Regions from separate parts of the Protofrankia sp. CiP1_Cm_nod4 genome, predicted to be linked through region 1. Evidence: riboswitches for the same ligand, from Rfam matches in the RefSeq annotation. Region 1 holds a riboswitch; the other holds the start of a gene.

What was found. Region 1 has a riboswitch for S-adenosylmethionine ahead of thrC (threonine synthase). Riboswitches for the same ligand answer to the same signal wherever they lie in the genome.
Region 2: it holds a riboswitch for S-adenosylmethionine, as region 1 does, so the genes downstream of both, AC5LSR_RS06365 (aminotransferase class V-fold PLP-dependent enzyme) here and thrC (threonine synthase) in region 1, are expected to answer to the same signal.

Annotation. Positions count from the first base shown of each region.
Region 1 covers NZ_CEVIVC010000133.1:7,384-13,098, reverse strand. The annotation lists gene thrC (threonine synthase) at 1-1,186, opposite strand, end outside; SAM riboswitch class I at 1,196-1,313, opposite strand; gene AC5LSR_RS19565 (glucosyl-3-phosphoglycerate synthase) at 1,346-2,317, shown strand; gene AC5LSR_RS19560 (HAD family hydrolase) at 2,593-3,408, shown strand; gene AC5LSR_RS19555 (alpha,alpha-trehalose-phosphate synthase (UDP-forming)) at 3,723-5,360, shown strand; partial or broken gene otsB (trehalose-phosphatase) at 5,521-5,715, opposite strand, start outside.
Region 2 covers NZ_CEVIVC010000020.1:168-6,977, forward strand. The annotation lists partial or broken gene AC5LSR_RS06365 (aminotransferase class V-fold PLP-dependent enzyme) at 1-1,306, opposite strand, end outside; SAM riboswitch class IV at 1,342-1,454, opposite strand; gene AC5LSR_RS06370 (VOC family protein) at 1,666-2,232, opposite strand; gene AC5LSR_RS06375 (cysteine dioxygenase) at 3,165-3,818, shown strand; gene AC5LSR_RS06380 (rhodanese-like domain-containing protein) at 3,815-4,225, shown strand; gene AC5LSR_RS06385 (C40 family peptidase) at 4,391-5,551, shown strand; gene AC5LSR_RS06390 (WhiB family transcriptional regulator) at 6,196-6,564, shown strand.

The DNA.
Region 1 (5,715 bases):
TCTTCAGACCGTCGCCGGTGTTGAAGATGACGGTCTCCGCGTCGGGGTCGAGCAGGCCCTCGCGCAGCAGCCGCCGCAGGCAGGCGACGGTGACGCCGCCGGCGGTCTCGCCGAAGATACCCTCCGTCCGGGCCAGCAGGCGGATTCCCTCGACGATCTCGGGGTCGGTGACGTCGGTGATCGCGCCGCCGGTGCGACGGGCCACGTCGAGGGCGTACGGGCCGTCCGCCGGGCTGCCGATCGACAGCGACTTGGCGATGGTGGACGGCTTCACCGGTGCGACCGTGTCCGCCCCGCGGGCGAAGGCCGCCGCGACCGGGTTGCAGCCCTGCGCCTGCGCGCCGAAGACCCGGTGCGGGGTCGGCTCCACCAGGCCGAGCCGGCCGAGCTCACCGAACGCCTTGTCGATCTTCGTCAGCAGCGACCCGGACGCGATCGGTACCACGACCTGCTCCGGCAGCCGCCAGCCGAGCTGTTCGGCGACCTCGTAGCCGAGTGTCTTGGAGCCCTCGGCGTAGAACGGCCGCACGTTGACGTTGACGAACGCCCATTCGTACTCGCCGGAGAGCTCGCTGCACAGACGGTTGACGTCGTCGTAGTTGCCCTCGATCGCGACCAGCGTGCCGCCGTAGACGGCGGTCGACACGGTCTTGCCGTCCTCCAGATCATGCGGGATCAGCACAACCGAACGTAGCCCGGCGGACGCGGCGTGCGCTGCCACCGACTGGGCCAGGTTGCCGGTGGACGCGCAGGCGACCGTGGTGTACCCGTGCTCGCGCGCGGCCGACAGCGCCACCGACACGACCCTGTCCTTGAACGAGTGGGTGGGGTTCGCGGTGTCGTCCTTGACCCACAGTGTCCGCATCCCGAGCTCGGCGGCGAGGCGGGGGGCCGGGCGCAGCGGCGTCCAGCCCGCGCCGAGCGACACCCGGCGCGCGGGGTCGTGGCCGGCGGGCAGCAGCCCGACATAGCGCCACAGGCTGGCGGGGCCGGCCTCGATGGACGCCCGGGTGACCCGGCGTAGCACGGAGTCGTCGTAGGCAATCTCCAGCGGGGCGAAGCACTCGATACAGACATGCGTCGGGGAGAGCGGATAGGTGGCGCCGCAGTGGCGACATGACAGGGCAACCGCGGGATTGACGACGTCCGGGCTGATCGTTGCGAGGCGCTCGGGAGCGACTGTCATCTGTGAAACTCCTCATCTTTCCCGAGAGCCGGATGCGTCTCAGGACGGAATTAGCACCTGCCACGCACTGATGCGGGTGGTTGCCGGGGCTTCACTGGGCCGGTCCCTCTGCCCCTCTGGATGAGCCGTATGCGGTTGTCAGTCCGTACTGTAGTCCGTGTGCGGTCTGACGTATACCGTTGGTTCGAGCATAGGACGTACTACGGGCGGGACTTCTCACCAGGGGAACTACTGGCCCGTAAGGCAGGGCCGATCAGCGTGGTGCTGCCCGCGTTGAACGAGGCGGCCACCGTCGGCGCGATCGTCTCGGCGGTCCGCCGCGATCTTATGGCCGCGGTGCCTCTCGTCGACGAGATCGTCGTCATCGATCCGGGGTCGGTGGACGCGACCGCCTCCGAGGCGGCCGCCGCGGGCGCGGCGGTGTTCGCCGAGGAGCGCATCCTCACCGGCTACGGACGGGTCGCCGGCAAGGGCGAGGCCCTGTGGAAGTCCCTGTACGCCACGTCCGGGGACATCGTGGTCTTCGTCGACGCCGATCTGGAGGACTTCGACGCGAGCCTGGTCACCGGGCTGCTCGGGCCGCTGCTGACCGAGTGCGCGGTCTCCTACGTCAAGGCGTCCTACGACCGGCCGCTGGCCGGGGGGCTGCTGCCCGGCGGTGGCGGCCGGGTCACCGAACTCGTCGCGCGTCCCCTGCTCAACCTGCACTGGCCGCAGCTCGCCGGGCTGGTGCAGCCGCTGGCCGGTGAGTTCGCCGGCCGGCGGGCCCTGCTCGAACAGCTGCCGTTCGTCTCCGGCTACGGCATCGAGTTCGCCCAGGTCGTGGACGTGCTCTCGCTGCTGGGAGTGGACGCCCTCGCCCAGGTCGAGGTCGGCCGCAAGGTCCACCGCCACCAGTCCGACGAGGCCCTTGGACGGATGGCCGCGGAGATCATCCACGCGGCGTGGAGCAGGCTGGGTGTCCACGCCGGCTCCCTCGGCGGGACGCTGACCCAGTTCGGGCGCGGTGACAGCGGGCTGGAGCCGCGCACCCATCAGGTGGTGGTGCGGGAGCGGCCACCTATGATCACTATTCCGGAGTACGCCGCCCGCTACGCCCGGCTGTACCACGGCCCGGTGGAAAGCGGCTGACTGACCGGGCCCCGCCGCGCCGGGCGGGCCGCCACGGGCAGGGCCCGGATCACCCCGGACAGGCAGATCATCCCGGACGGGCGGCCCCACCAGGTGACAGCCCCGGCGCCGTGGCACGGCACGGCACGGCCCCACGGAACGCCCGCGCCGCGCCCCCGTCCCACATGTCACGAACACCCCGCCACGAACGCCCACCCGCCATGAGCAGCCTGGACGCCACGAACAGAGTGGACGCCACGAACAGCGCGAACAGCGTGAACAGGAGGACAGCACCGATGAGTGTCCGGGTCGTCTATACCGATCTCGACGGGACCATGGTGGGGCCGCGCGGATGCTTCTTCCGCAGCGAGGACCACTCCGTCACCCTGGACCCGGCGCACGCCCTGATCGACCTGCACCGGGCCGGCATCGCGCTGGTCCTGGTCAGCGGGCGGACCCGGCCTCAGCTCACCGAGGCCGCCTCGATCTTCGGGGCGGACGGCTTCATCGCCGAACTCGGCGCCATCGTCGGCTGGGACCACGGGCGTAGCAGCCAGATCCTGCGCGGAGCCATGCCCGAGACGTTCGACCGGATACCCGAGGAGCTGGTCACGGCGCTGGTCGCCCGGTATCCGGGACGCCTGGAGGCGCATCACTCCTGGATCCGCGGCCGTGAGATCGACATCATGCTGCGGGGCAACATCGACGTGGCCGAGGCCGACGCGTGGCTTGCCGCGGAAGGCTACGCATGGTTGACCATGCGCGACAACGGCATCATCGCGCGGGCCACCATGCCCGATCTGGACGATGTCCCGCACGTCTACCACCTGGTGCCCGACGGGGTCAGCAAGGGAGCCGCGGTGGCCTTCGACCTGGCCCGCCGGGGGCTGCGCCCGGAGCAGGCGATCGCGATCGGGGACTCCGCCAGCGACCTGGTCATGGCCGGCCACGTCGGCCGCATGCACCTGGTCGCGAACGCGCTGCACCATGCGGACCTCGTCGATCTGCTGCCCGGCTACGGCAACGTCGTCGTGGAGGACGGCACCCTCGGTGCCGGGTGGGTGAGCGCGGTGCGCTCGGTCCTGCCCACGCCGCGGCCCGCCGCCGTCTGATCCGCGGGCTGCCGGAACGCGCCAGGACGGTGTGACGTCAGCCGGACGATCCACGGACAGCTCTCGCTCGGTCAGGGTGCCGTCAGGCGCACGGCCTGCTGATCCGCCGGGCCGGAGCGGGCTGGGCCCCGTTCCGCACCACCGTGTCAGGGGTGCCCAGAGCTCCCGTGTCATGGGTGCCAGGGGAGCTGTGGGCAGGGGGCCGGTGACGATTGCGGTGCGGCCGCTGCCGAGGCACTACCCTTCGCAGGGTGCGTCATGCCCGGTCGGTCGATGAAACGCCGCGTCCCGTGGCCGCTGGAGGGACCGCCCGGGTGCTTGTCGCGTCCAATCGCGGCCCGGTGGCGTTCACGACGGGTGACGACGGGTCGCTCGTCGTGCGCCGTGGCGGCGGTGGGCTGGTCAGCGGCCTGCACGCGGTCGCCAGCGATGACGCCGGGCCGGCCAGTGGGCTCGGCGGGACGGACGAGGCTGACGGGACCGGCTCGGCCGGCGGGGCTGACGGGACCGGCCCGGCCGGTGGGCGCGACAGGGCCGGTGGTGGGCTGGTCTGGGTGTGCGCGGCGATCAGCGAGGCGGACCGGCGGGCCACCCGGTCGGCGCCGGACGGCCGTCTGGATCTTGCCGGCCATGACACCGGCGGCACGGCCGTCCACATGCTCGACGTGGACAGGGTCGTCTTCGACCGGGCGTACAACGCGGTCGCCAACCGTACGTTGTGGTTCGTCCTGCACCTGCTCTACGCGTCGGCGTCCCAGCCCTCCTTCGGCGCGGCCTTCCAGCGCGACTGGCAGGCGTACGAGATCTACAACACGATGTTCGCCGAGGCGCTGGCCCGGGAGGCGGCGCCGGGCGCGGCCGTCCTGATCCAGGACTACCACCTGACGCTGGTGCCGGCGCAACTGCGCAGGCTGCGCCCGGACCTGCGGATCGCTCATTTCAGTCACACACCGTGGGCGCCACCGGAGTACTTCCGCATGCTGCCGGACGACGTCGCCCGCGCGGTCGTCCAGGGCATGCTCGGTGCCGACCGGCTCGGCTTCCTCGCTCCGGAGTGGGCGGAGGCGTTCCGCCGGTGTGCCAGGGCGGTGCTCCCCGCCGACGTCGAGCTCGTGGCCGGCGTCGGGACCGGGACCGGGGCTGAGGCTGAGGCTGATCGCGACGGTGTGGGCCGTGACGGTGTGGGCCGTGACGGTGTGGGCCGCGACGGGGCGGGCGGGCCGTGGCTGCGCTACCGCGGCCGCGCCGTCCGGATCGGGGTCCATCCGCTCGGGGTCGACGGTGACTGGCTGCTCAGACGCGCGTCCAGGCAGGACGTGGCCGCCCGCGCCGCCGAGATGCGCGAGATCGCCGCGGGCCGGCGGGTGATCGTGCGGGTGGACCGGACCGAACTGTCGAAGAACATCGTCCGCGGTCTGGACGCCTACCGGGAGCTGCTGCGCGACTATCCGCAGTGGCAGGGGCGGGTGGTGCACATCGTGTGCGCCTATCCGTCCCGCCACGACCTTCCCGAATACCGCGAGTACACGGCCGCCGTGCAGCGGATCGTGGCGGAGATCGAGGACGAGTTCGCGACCGCGACCTGGCTGCCCGTCCGGCTGGAGGTCAACGATGACTACCCACGGTCACTGGCGGCGTTGTCGCTGGCCGAGGTGCTGGTGGTGAACCCGATCAGGGACGGCATGAACCTGGTCGCGAAGGAGGGCGCGGTGCTCTCCCGGCCCGGGGCGGCCCTGGTGCTCTCCCGCGAGGCCGGGGCGTGCGTGGAGATGGCCGACGACGCGCTGGTGGTCAACCCGTTCGACGTGAGCGCGACCGCCCGGGCGCTGCACACCGCGCTGCTGATGGCCGCTGACGAGCGCCGCGACCGGTGCGCCCGGCTCGCCGCCGTCGCAGGCAGGCTCCCCCCGCGCAAGTGGTTCCGCGACCAGCTCGACGCGCTGCTGGAGTGACCCCACCCCACCCCGCCGGGGACGGCCGGCGTCCCGGGCGGGCGTTCCAGGCCGGCCAGGCAGTGCGAATCCCGTCCACGACCCCGGTGTAGGCCATGATCGGCGCTCATCGACGTGCGCCGCCGTTTGCGAGGATACGTACGGTTACGCGATCGGTGCTCTAGGCCAGGCGGGCGGCGAGCAGGAGCAGTAGCGCCACCACTCCCTCCGGGCCGGGGACGACGAGATCGGCCCGCTCCCGCAGTGCCCGGGGGACCTCCGGGCCGTCGCTGCACACGGTCAGCCCGGGGATACCGGCGGCCCGCAGCTCGTCGACCGTGTCGAAGGCCGGCAGGTCACCGAGGTCGTCGCCGGC
Region 2 (6,810 bases), on a different contig from region 1:
GGGCGGAGCCCGGCAGGCCCAGCCGGGCGAGCAGCGGATGGGCGCAGAAACGGCCGTCGCGCACGCCGATGCCGTGCTCGGCGGACAGGTAGGCGGCCGCCCGCGCGGCGCTGTCGCCGGGCACGGTGAAGGTCACCACGCCGAGCCGGTCGGACGCGTCCGCCCAGATCCGCGGGATCTCCACACCTGGCAGCCCGGACAGCCCGGCGACAAGATGGTCACGCAGCGCGGCCTCGTGGCGCTCGAGGGCGCCGGGCGCGAGCGCGGCCAGCACCTGGCAGGCCGCGGCCAGGGCGGCCGCGCCGAGCGAGTTGGGGGAGCCCGCCTCGTGCCGCTCCGGGGCGGCCTTCCAGGTGGCGGTGGTGCCGGTCACGCCGGCCACGGCACCGCCGCCGGCGAGGTACGGCGGCGCGGCGTCGAGCCAGTCCGCGCGGCCGATCAGCGCCCCGGCGCCGTAGGGCGCGTAGAGCTTGTGGGCGGACAGCGCGACGTAGTCGACGTCCCAGGCGGCCATGTCGACGCGGCGGTGCGGCGCCAGCTGCGCGGCGTCCACGACGATCCGCGCGCCGTGGGCGTGCGCGATCCTGGCGATCTCGGCGACGGGGACGACCTCGCCGGTCACGTTCGACGCGCCCGTCACGGCGACGAGGCAGGCCGGCCGGTGCGCCAGCGCCCGCCGGAGACGGTCGAGGGTCGCGCCGACGGTGCCCGCGGCCGGCAGGCAGCGGTGCCGGACGGCACGCCAGGGCAGCAGGTTCGCGTGATGCTCGACATCGAGGAACAGCACGTCGCCAGGGCCGGCGTCCCCCGCCCGGCCGTCGCCGTCCGAGCGGCCGGCGTCCGCCCCGCGGCCCGGGCTGTCGTCCGGATGGCCGCCGGCCGCCGTCCCGGGCAGGCAGCGGGCGAGCAGGTTGAGCGCGTCGGTGGTGTTGCGGGTGAACACCACGACGTCCGTGGGCCGCGCGCCGACGAAGGCGCCGACCGTCCCGCGCGCCGACTCGTACAGCGCCGTGGTCACCTGGGAGGCGTAGCCGGCGCCGCGGTGGACGCTGGCGTAGAACGGCAGGATCTCCTCCACCCTGGCCGCCACGGCGGACAGGCACGGGGCGGACGCGGCGTAGTCGAGGTTGGCGTAGCGCTCCTGCCCGCCCTGGACGAGCGGAACGCGCAGATCCGCGCCGACGACCGGCAGCAGCGGCCCCACCGGCAGCGGCTGGGCGCTGGCGGCGACGCCGTCCACGGCCACGGCAGACGGCTCCCCCGGCCGCGGACGGACGGGGGTCTGGATGGCGGCAGGGGCGGTCACAGCACTCCTCACGGGTCCACCGGACCCGGAAGGCGGGTCCGCGCTTACCGCAGCCACGCGGCTACGGCCTGGTCCTCACCCGGGGCACCCCACCGCGGAGGAGGGTTGCCGGCCAGCAAGCCGGGGCTTGACGCTGGCGCTCATGACCTGTGCCGAGCATACCGGGGATGTCGGACACGTGCCCGGCGGTGGCGCCAGCTCCGGCGGACGGCCCCCGGACCCCTCCACCGGCCGCATCACCGATCAGGAGCTGGGCGCCCCGGCCGGGAACCCGGCCGGACCCCGCCGAACAGGACGCGGCTCCCGCCCGCGGCCACGCCGGGCGGGAGCCGCCGGACGGCCCGTCCCGGCGGCAGCGGTCACGGGCCGCCGAGGTCCGGGACGATGATCGAGCCGTCTGCGGCGAACGGGAGACCGGGATTGTGGGCGATCTCCCAGACGTGGCCGTCGAGGTCGGTGAAGACCCCCGCGTAGCCGCCGTAGAACGTCTCGGCCGCGGGACGGGTGACCGTGGCCCCCGCCCGTTGCGCCGCCGCGATGACGTCGTCGACCTCCGCCCTGGAGCGGACGTTGTGCGCGAGCGCGACACCGCCGAACCCGTCCGCCCGCCCGGCGGTGCTCCCCGTGGCGGCGCTTCCCTCGGCGATACCGCAGTCGCGGGCCAGCCTGTCGCGTCCCCAGAGCACCAGCACGGTGCCGCCGGCCTGGAAGAACACGGTCTCCTCGAGCTCCTGGCCCTGCCAGCCCAGCCGCTCGTAGAACGCCCGGGCGCGTCCCACGTCCCCGACACCCAGTGTGATCAGGCTGATCCGCTGCTCCATGAGCGGAAGGTATCCGACCGCTTTCCCCGGCGCGGGACGGCTTTCCGGGCGGATCTCCGCGAACCGTCTCATCCCGCCCGGTGGCCCGTTCGCGACGGCGGTCACGAGCCCATATCCGGAGGGTGGTGGACGTCGGGAGTTCCGGGTTCTGCGATGTCTCACGGCTGGCGGGACAGCGCGGGACGGATGATCGGGAGGATGTTGCCGGGAACGCGCGGGGCGGCCCGGGCGGGGCGTCGGAGCGGGTGTACAGGAATGAACGAGGATTGTGACGGCGGATCGGTTGTACAGTGCCGGGCATGGCATCCCGCCGCTTTCTGCCGCACAGCGACCGCGTGATCGACCAGGTGCTTGTGGCCAGCGCGGCGTGTACCGGCGGGTGCGGCCCGCGCGGGATGCGCTGACAACCGTGGACGGGCGCCACGGCGCCGGTTCCGCTCACGTCATCTCAGGCCAGCCGGTCACACCGGCGCGTCGCCGGACCGTCTGAGCCCGCCCACCCCGAGCATCCGTCCGGGCCCTGGCGCGTTTTCGGTTCGTCGAGCGCACCCGGCTGTCAGCCGGCCGATTTCTCCCGGCGGCGGCGGTTGCGCCGGGAACGCCGCCCGGAAGCGACGACAGGAGCGCCGGCGGGAGCGCCGAAGGGCATGCCGCCGCCCGCGTCGCCGGCGGCTCCGAGGGGCCGCCGGCGACGCGAAAAAATGTAATCGCGCTGTTTTTCCGGCTCTTCACAGCTCGCTGGAAAATGTAATCAGACGACTACAGAACTGGCGAGTACACGGTGACGGTCTGCGGCCCAGCCGCCTCGCCGCGGGCGCGGTCGGCGTGGCGCTCGTCGCCGAAGAGCCAGGTCAGGGCCCTGTCGGTACCCAAGCCGCGAGGCTGGCAGACGGCTCGCGGCTGCACTGGGCCACCACTGGCAACAACTCCTGGTGATCGGATGAACACAGTTTCCGGTGCACTGCGAGGAGCCGTTTTTCCACCCGTACAGCTCTCCATCCGTAGCGCTTTCCGCCCGTGCCGACAGGGAGCCGAGCATGCCACTCATCCATCCACGACTCGCGGGCACCGACCTGGTGCCGGATTTCCTGCTGGGGGACGAGAACGAAACGGTGGGACCGCATGTGCTGGCCGCGCTGACCCGCTCTCTCGGTGCCGCGACCGGGATATGGTCGGCGATCCTGCGCCACGACCCGGTCAACCGCTGGTACACCCGGCTCGTGCTGTCCGGGTCGGTCGAGGTGTGGCTGATCAGCTGGTGCCCGGGCCAGTACACCCGCGCGCACGACCACGGCGGCGCGTTCGGCGCGCTGACCGTCGTCCAGGGCCCCGTCACGGAGATCGTCTGTGACGCGGACTGGCGGCCGCGCGGCTGGCGGCGGCACGAACGGGAGGCGTCGCCCACATTCGGCCGCGACCACATCCACAAGGTGGGGAACGCGGGGAGCGCCCCGGCCGCGACCATCCACGCCTACTCCCCCCCGGAGCTGCCGATGCGGTACGCGCCGGACGCCGCCGAGCAGGCAGTCGAGGGCTTCCTGTTCGCGAACGTGACCGGTGGCGGCCTGTTCGACGCCGTGCCGGCCGACGCCACCGCCACCGCCGGCGCCGGCGCTGTCGCAGGCAGCCTCGCCACGGCCGCTGGCGGGGACGTGGCGGGGGTTGTCGCCGTGGGCGGAGGACGGCCGTGAGCGGCAGCCGGATCGACGCGATGCTTGCCCGGGCACGCGCCCGCCTGGAACGTCTCGACCCGCCCACGGCTGCGGCGGCGGTGGCGGGCGGGGCGCTGCTGGTCGACATCCGGCCCGCGGCCCAGCGCGGCGCCGAGGGCGGCATCCCCGGTGCGCTGATCATCGAACGCAACGTCCTGGAATGGCGGCTGGACCCTACCAGCGACGCGCGCCTCCCCCAGGCCACCGGCGACGATGTCAAGGTCATCATCATCTGCTCGGAGGGGTACACCTCCAGCCTCGCGGCGGCGTCCCTGCAGGATCTCGGCCTGCACCAGGCCACCGACGTCGTCGGAGGCTTCCGCGCCTGGGAGCGCGGCGGCCTCCCGATAATCACCTATAGCGACGAAGATCGTCACCTTCAGTAACTAACTTCACTGAAAGGTCTTGGACGATCTCTTAGCGTAAGGGTGCTCACTATCACGGTGAGTAACGGGGGTGACCGCCGAAGCCCGTCCGCATCCCCGTGTCGGCCACACGCGCGGACGGGGCCGGGCCCCATCTGCCCGGAACGGCGGCAGAGGGGTGATGGCATGTCCATCTCGAGCCGTACGGTCTCACCCACGATCACCGCGGTCTCCTGCGCCGTCGCCGTCGCTGTCGCGGTGGCCCTGACGCCCCACCCGGCCGGGGCGGCCACCGTGACGGCCACCGGCGCGCCCGCCGCGGCCGGCGCGGCCCTGGACGCCCCGACGGGGCAGGGGCCCGCGGCGACGGCCTGGGCGGAGGGGCAGGAGCCCGCCGGCAGCACCGGGCAGAAGTCCACCGGCGGCACCGGGCAGAAGTCCGCCACCAGCGGGAAGCGGCATACCGGTGACAAGCAGAAGTCGACCGGCAGCCGACAGGCGTCAGCCGCCGGCGGACAGGCGTCCGCCGGCGGCAGGGGGGAGTCCTCCAGCAGCGGACAGGATCCCTCTGATGACGTATGGAAATCCTCCGGGGGCGCATGGGGATCCTCTGATAACGGATGGGAGTCTTCTGGAAGCGGAGGGGAGTCGTCCGCTGGCGGGCGGGGGTTCCCCGGCCGGTCGTTGCGCCGGGGAAGCCAGGGTGACCCGGTGGTGCGGCTCCAGATCCGGCTCGGGATCTTCGCCGACGGGTGGTTCGGCCCGCGGACCGCACACGGCGTCCGCGCCTTCCAGGCCAGCGCCGGGCTGGCCATCGACACCGTGGTCGGCCCGCGGACCTGGGATGCGCTCTTCGGCGCGCCAGCCTCACCGGTAGCGGCACCCACGCCGGCAACAGCCCCGACAGTGACGTCGACAGTGGTGTCGGCAGTGGCGTCGACAGCGACGCTGGTGGTGACTCCGGCGGCGGCAGCGGTTCCGGTGGGGGCGTCCACCTCGGCCGCGACGGCGGCACTCGCGGCCGCCGAGCGGCAGATCGGCAAACCGTACCGTTACGGTGCCGCCGGGCCGGACGACTTCGACTGCTCCGGCCTGGTCCAGTACGCGTACGCCCAGGCCGGTGTCTCGATTCCCCGTACCACCTACGACCAGTTCGCCGCGCTGCGGCCGGTCGGCTCCGCCGAGGCCCGGCCGGGAGATGTGGTCTTCTTCCTCGACGCCGAGGGGGAGGCCTACCACGATGCCATCTACGCCGGGAACGGGCAGATGATCGTTTCGCGTCGCCCCGGCACCAACGTCCAGTACCAGGACATCTGGTCGGGCGACTATCGCATCGGACGGGTCTGAAGACCGGAGGACCTGCAGCTTCCGGCCGGCCGGAAAACATGATCCCATCACCTTGGGCGCTCTGACCGTAGACTCTGCGCCACGTGCCGCCGACGATCATAGTTGTGATTCTGCTCACCCTTGCGATCGTCGGGAACACGCTCTCCGATCCCCCGGGGGCGCGCGGGAAGCCAGGATGCCCGGTTTGACACCACCGGGCATCTACTACGAGTGGTAGTACGCATACCCAACGCTGCGACTGGACAACGGAACGTCGATCAGCGCGGCCGGAACCGGATGTCTCGCACATACTGCGGACGCGGGCGTTCCGGAACCCTTGCTATCCCGTCGAGAGCCGTCTACGTTCCTCGGTTAACGAGACGAGACGGGTTCGTTTCCGACGAAGAGGGTGTCCAGGCGTGCGCAATTCATGCCGGACAACCCTGGCTCCGTCCCTCCCTGAGGTTGTGGTTCCACGCGAGCAGAGGAGTCGGTGTGCTTTCCAACACATCCACTCGTTGCCGCGCATTGTCATGCCCGCCGCAAGCGACGTCCCGAGGAGACATCATGCTGAGTCATCCGCGGCTGCTGCCTACAGGTAGCGCTGCCGCCTACCACCATCGGACCGGATTGTGCCTCGATAGTGGCAGAATCGGCGGAATCTCATGAGCGCCGGCGTACCCGTCCTGCCCGGACGCGACCTTCCGCCGCAGCCCTACGGCGCTGGCTGGCCCGCCTACTGGCGGCAGGAAGCCGCCTGCCGGGACGGGGATCCCGACGCGTTCTTCCCGCCGGACGGGCGTAACACCAAGGCCCGGGCGGCGGCGGAAACCCGGGCCCGGAAAGTATGCGCCAGCTGCTCCGTGCGGCGGGCCTGTCTCGCGACCGCCTTATTCCGCCAGGAGGAACACGGCGTGTGGGGCGGGCTTACCTCGGACGAACGCAATTCCGTGGTTCCCCGCGGCCGGCTCAGCGCGGACGACGCCCTTGCCTTTGCCGACCGCCTGCTGCTTTCCACATACGCGACCAGCTGATCCTTACGGCTGATTTCTAGCTCCACCGTAGGATATTTTTCACCACTTCGGGTGAGGCACCGCCGTCGATGCGAGCCGTCGATGTGAGCGAGTGCCTCGCCCGGCGCCATGGCCGGGGCACCGATGATCGACAACGATCGGCGCGGCACCGGCCGGCGCGGCACGGCCGACGAGGCTTCCCTCGTCCGGGTGCGTGAGGCTTCCCATGCGGGCGAGATGCCGCCGGACGAGGCGGGCGCCCCGCGG